2 regions of the Prevotella sp. Rep29 genome follow, and region 1 is predicted to be linked to the other one. Evidence: riboswitches for the same ligand, from Rfam matches in the RefSeq annotation. Region 1 holds a riboswitch; the other holds the start of a gene.
The links. A riboswitch is a leader RNA that binds a small molecule or an ion and turns the genes downstream of it on or off. The one in region 1 is predicted to bind cobalamin.

Region 2: another riboswitch for cobalamin. It lies ahead of citD (citrate lyase acyl carrier protein); the one in region 1 lies ahead of GRF55_RS03310 (TonB-dependent siderophore receptor).

Annotation. Positions count from the first base shown of each region.
Region 1 is NZ_CP047159.1:778,194-781,335, forward strand. Features, by position in the region: gene GRF55_RS03305 (hypothetical protein) at 1-711, opposite strand, end outside; cobalamin riboswitch at 1,302-1,485, shown strand; gene GRF55_RS03310 (TonB-dependent siderophore receptor) at 1,523-3,142, shown strand, end outside.
Region 2 is NZ_CP047159.1:1,228,507-1,231,648, reverse strand. Features, by position in the region: gene citE (citrate (pro-3S)-lyase subunit beta) at 1-863, opposite strand, end outside; gene citD (citrate lyase acyl carrier protein) at 886-1,167, opposite strand; cobalamin riboswitch at 1,315-1,502, opposite strand; gene GRF55_RS05180 (glycoside hydrolase family 97 protein) at 1,714-3,142, shown strand, end outside.

The DNA of each region.
Region 1 (3,142 bases):
CGTTTTGTTTTCATACGGGAACGAGCCGCTACCTCCCAGTATGTTTCCGGCAGGAGTCATGATGCGGACATATAGCGTTCGCAGTCCAGTGGTTGCTGTCACGTTCTTTGCGATGCGGAAGTTCAGCTGCAATGTTTTGGCTTTGCTGATTTCTTTCGTCGTCTTGCCTCGTTTGTTTTTCGCAGTCAGATTGATATCCGTGGCATCAAGCTGTGCGGCAATCGCCACTTTTTCCGTCAATGAGATTCGTTCGCTGCTCAGTCCCTCAATCTTCCGTGTAGCCTCTTCGTTGCTTACGCGCAACTCCTCGTTGGTCGCTTGCAGTTTCTGGTTCAGTCTGTTCAGAGAATCAATTTCCAGCACATAGCTTCTCAGAACCTCGCGCACGGTGGCGAGCTCTTTTTTCAGGCGGGTAATCTCGCGGGCGTCGTCGCTCTTTACTTTCTTGAGCTCAGCCAGCAGCCGTTGCGTCTTCAGCTGTTCTTCGGTCAGCTGTGCGATGATGGAGTCGTTGTTGATTCTCGTCTTCATCTCGCTATATTGGTCAGCAAACTGCTGGTACTCGTTTTCCATCTCCTTCTTGTCGAGCGCAGCCAGTTCGCGCATGTCCTCATTCGCATCCCGCTCCCGCTTGAGGCTGACACCAAGGAATGCAACCGCCCCGACGAGCAGCACGCCAAGAATCCCTAAAATAATATTGTTTCTCTTCATCGTTTATATTCGCCATTAGTCATTTCTCAATCCGCGATGCTCAATCATACTGATTGAGTATCATGGCGGCAAAGGTAATTATTTTGCCCGAGTTGAGCAAAAAAACAGCATTCAAAAGATTTTATTAATGCAAATTTAAGTGGTTTTAACGCGAAAATAGTTGTTGTTTGTTGTCTCGGTCAATTCGGTTAGCATCCCGCCGCAACCGTATATTTATGCAATAGTAGGGTGATTTGGGTGCGTTTTGCAAACTCCTGAATTTCAATACGTTAGAATGGGCTTTCCAAAAGTGCCACTTTCGCACTCCAAAAGTGGCACTTTTAGGAGCTGAAAGGGGAACTTTTGCAAGCTAAAAGTGGCACTTTTGGAAAGTGAAAGTTCAACTGCATATTTATGCGTCCTCAACTGTATGTTTATGCAGTGTCGGAATGGGGGGTACGAACAGGCGTTCAGGTCGGTTTGGACTTAAGTAAATAGAGGGTAGGAAATTCTCCTTTCATTTTTCTCTTTTTCGGAATTTACAGAAGGTAAACTGCATCTCGGCATAAAAAATAAATGAATTTATTTTGTTCTGCGCTCGATTTGTATTACCTTTGCACCGCGACAACGGTTCACGTTATTGTGATTAATAGGGAATCGGGTGAGAATCCCGTACAGTCCCGCTGCTGTAATCCTCATTTAAGAGGTCTGTTTCATGAATGCCACTGCATGTTGTTGGGAAGGCGAGACAGACTGAGGAAAGTCAGAAGACCTGCCTTGTCGTGTATCATGTTTCTATGCGTCTCGCGGAAAAGATTGCAACGAAAATATCATGAAACCGAAAAAGTTTTTGTTGGCAGCAACATGCCTGTGCATAGCACTCCATGCTCATGCGCAGACCGAAAAGAGCGACACGGTGATAGCTTCCGTCCACGACCTGGATGAGGTGCTCGTGTTGGAGACTCGACAGCGAAAGGTGTTGTCGAGCACAGCCCCATTGCATATCCTCGGACGGGGCGAGTTCCTGTCGGCAGGTGTGACCGATATCGCTGATGCGCTTCATCGGCTTCCGGGCATCACCCTGCGTGATTACGGAGGGGCGGGAGGAATGAAAACCGTCTCCGTGCGTGGATTCGGCTCGAAGCACACGGGGGTAAGCTACGACGGTGTGATGCTCAGTGAGTGTCAGAGTGGCGAGATAGACTTGTCGCGCTATTCATTGGAAAATGTGGATGAGTTGTCGCTCGTCATCGGCGACAACGATGACATTTTCATTCCGGCACGACAGGTAAGCACGACCTCGGTGCTGAACGTCAAGACCATCTCACCACCGACCGCCGACCGCCGACCGCATCTCACCATTCAGCTGAAATTCGGCTCCTTCGGATATGTGAGTCCGTTTGTGCGTTACGAGCAAAGCTTTTCGAAAAACTTCGCCCTCTCACTGACGGGCGAATACACGTATGCCGAAAACGACTATCCGTTTACACTCAGGAATGTCACACTTGTGACAAAAGAGCACCGGACAAACAGCCGGATGAACAGCGGACATGGAGAGGTGGATTTTATTTGGAATCTGAATAAGTGGAACAGGCTGAGCGGAAAACTGTATTATTACGATAACAACCGTCAGTTGCCAGGACAGGTGCGTTATTACACCAACATCAGCAAAGAGCGCCTCCACGACCGCAACTTCTTCGCACAACTGCACTACCTTACACACTGGGCAGACAAATTTTCGTTGAAATGGATTGGCAAGTTCAATTGGGTAGGCTCCGTCTATCGGGATGCATTGATGGCAGGTGGAGTGAACGACGCAGATTATTGGCAGCGAGAGGCATATACCTCTGTCAGCTTTCTATATGCACCCAGAGGAAACTGGGTCTTCGACTATTCAGCAGACTACATATTTAATAATCTTAGTGGTAGTTCATGGCGCACGATTGTCGGCCGCCCTTATCGACACGGAATACTGCAAAGTGCTACAGCAAAGTATGGCGGAAAGCAGTTGACGGTCTTGGCGCGCATTCTCTATTCGCTTTATCTCAACGGCGATCGTAACGGAGGATATCATGCCCGTAATATGCGCAGGTTATCCCCCTCGCTGTCACTCTCTTATAAGCCTTTCGAGAGTGAAGACTTCTTTGTCCGTATCTCCTATAAAAATATCTTCCGAGTGCCGACATTCAACGAAAGTTACTATTATCATTATGGCAGTACAGACCTGCAGGCAGAGTCAACATGGCAGCTGAATCTTGGAGCAACCTACGGCAAACGCATCGGTAAGGGCGATTATGTGCAAGTGTCGGCAGACGGATATTATAATCGCATTAGAGATATGATTGTTGCTGTGCCATATAATATGTTCGTTTGGACATGTGTAAACGTAGATAAAGTCAATGCCTATGGGGTAGACCTTACGCTGAAAGGCATTAAAGAATTAGGAGGTAGC
Region 2 (3,142 bases), 450 kb from region 1:
CCCGATGCAATGGCAAGGTCTATCGTGCGTTGTGCCCTGAGCACCACAGGCCGATCGACCATCTTTCCGTTCACGGCAATCACGCCCGAACCGCGCTTCTCTGCCTCCTTGATGGCAGCGAGTATAGTTTGTGCTTTCTCAATATCCTTCTCTTTCGGTGCAAACACTTCGTTTACGATTTCTATCTGACGTGGATTGATGATCGACTTACCGTCAAAGCCCAACGTCTTAATCAGTTCCACCTCCTTACGGAAGGTTTCCATATCGTTGAGATTCGAATAGACGGTATCCAGTGCGTCGATTCCGGCAGCCCTTGCCGCCACAACGATGGTCTCGCGTGCCAGCAGCAGCTCCGCACCGCCCGGTGTGCGCTGCGTCTTCAGGTTGGCGCAGTAGTCTTCCGCACCGAGCGCAATACCCATCATACGCTTTGAAGCGATGGCGATATCGTAGGCATTGACGATACCCAGAGCGCTCTCAATGGCAGCCATAATCTTTGTTCTGCCCACACATCCCAGTTCGGTTTCGATTTTTTCAATCTCCTGTTCCACCTCGCGCACCTCGTCTGCCGTTTCGGTTTTCGGCATACGGATGACGTGAACACCGGCTTTCACCATCGCCTCAACGTCTTTCTTTCCGTACGGAGTGTTCAGTGGATTGATACGCACCACCATCTCCGTGTCTCCGTAGTCGATGGTTTTCAGCGCATTGTACACCAGCAGACGGGCAGCATCTTTCTCTGCCATGGTCACTGAGTCTTCCAGGTCGAGCATGATGGAGTCGGGTGCATAGATAAAGGCATCCTGCATCATGGCGGGGTTGTTACCTGGAACAAACATCATTGTTCTTCTTAACCTTTGCATAATCTTATTTTGTTTTTTATTTTTAATCTTTCCAAACATCCTTACCCGTCGCACGAACGGCAGCCGCAGTCACACGGGCACGTATCGTGCAGTCGAGTGCACCCTTGTCCGTCGCATTGACCATGGCGTTTTCTATGCCTAAATCCTTGAGGGTATCGGCAATGACTTTCTTAATTTGGTCGCCAAACTGATAGGCAACCGTACTGTCAAGATTGATTTTCAACCCAGCCTCTTCGGTGGGCACAATCTGAATCAGAACATCACCGGATTCAAGTGTACCGGCAAAAGCTGTCTTCATTTCCATAATACTATAATATAAATAATGTGTTAATAAATTCCGAAAGATTTTCATCTTATACCATAGACAACCGTCAAACAGCATACACCGTTCTTCTACCGTTTTCCAAGCCAAGACTACTGAACTCTTTCATCCATCCCAAGCCCCGGGGATTTCCAAAACAAATGAACCGGCAGGTCTTCTGACTTACTCAATCACCGGCACCTTCCCGTCAGTTGGACAGTGGCTTTTCAGTCGATGACACAATGAGCTTACAGCAGCGGGCACTGTTCAGGTTTCACACCTGATTCCCTTTTCATCACGTCTGTTTCCATCCGTGAACCAAATTCACGCTACAAAGATATGGATTATTTCAATACCCTCCAAATATTTTTCACAAAAAATCGAGACGCACATTCTCTTTTTGACATGATTTTTTACAAATAACCCATCAAAAAGCCAACAAAAAGCCGCGTTTCTTTTGCAAAACGAAAGAAAACCACTACCTTTGCAAAGTCATAAAAGACCCTAAGGACCTTAAAGTCCTTAAAGACCCTAAAAAGAAAAAAGCAAATGAGAAAAAACATCCTCCTCACATTATTGGTTTTCCCGTTTCTCCTCGCCGCAGAAGAAATCACTTCTCCCGACGGGAATATGCTGCTAAAGTTCCACGTTGACAATGGCGTACTCAAATACGAACTGCTCTACAAAAACCGGCAGGTCGTCCTCCCCTCCTCGCTCGGTCTGGAACTCATCAACTGGCCCAGCCTGATGGAAGGATTCCGGATGGAACGTGTGCAGAAGAGCTCGTTCGACGAGACATGGCAACCCGTATGGGGCGAGAACAAAGACATCCGCAACCACTACAACGAGATGGCTGTCACCGTCAGCCAGCCGGCACTCAAACGACACATCATCATCCGCTTCCGTGTCTATGACGAAGGCATCGGCTTCCGCTACGAACTGCCGCGACACGACAACCTCGACAACGTCATCATCAAGGAGGAACACACCGAGTTTGCCATGACAGCCGACCATACCGCCTACTGGATTCCCGGCGACTACGACACCGACGAGTATGAATACACCATCTCGCGACTGTCGGAAATACGGTCGCTCGAAGACAAGGCACGTACGGAAAACGCATCACAGTCAGCCATTCCCGCACCCAGCACACAGACCTCCCTGCTGATGAAGACCGACGACGGACTCTACATCAATATCCACGAGGCAGCACTCATCGACTACTCCGCCATGCACCTCACACTCGACGACCGACGGATGGTGCTCAAATCCATCCTCACACCTGACTCCAAAGGCAGGAAAGGATTCATACGCTGCCCCTATACCACGCCATGGAGAACCGTCATGGTGGTGGATGATGCGCGGAAGATGCTCGCATCCAACCTGATACTCAACCTCAACGAACCATGCAAACTGGAAGACACATCGTGGATTCATCCCGTCAAATACATGGGCGTATGGTGGGAAATGATGACCGGAGCAGCCACATGGAACTATGCCGACTACCAGGCGATAAGACTCGGAGAGACCGACTACACGAAACTCAAGCCCACAGGCAGACATGCCGCCAACAACGACAACGTCAGACGCTACATCGACTTTGCAGCCCGGCACGGGTTCGACCAGCTCCTCGTAGAAGGATGGAACCAAGGATGGGAAGACCTGTGGCAGAAATACCACAACTTCAGTTTCACACAATCCTATCCCGACTTCGATGTCAAAGCGTTGCAGGCATACGCCAACGAGAAAGGCATCAAACTGATGATGCACCACGAGACATCATCGTCGATTATCAACTACGAGCGACAGCTGCAGGAAGCCTACAAGTTCGCACACGACAACGGCTACGACGTCATCAAGAGCGGATACGTCGGAAACATATTCCCCTACGGCGGACACCACTACGACCAGTGGATGAACAACCACTACCTGTATTGCGTGACCGAAGCAGCCAAATACCGCCTCATGATTAATGCAC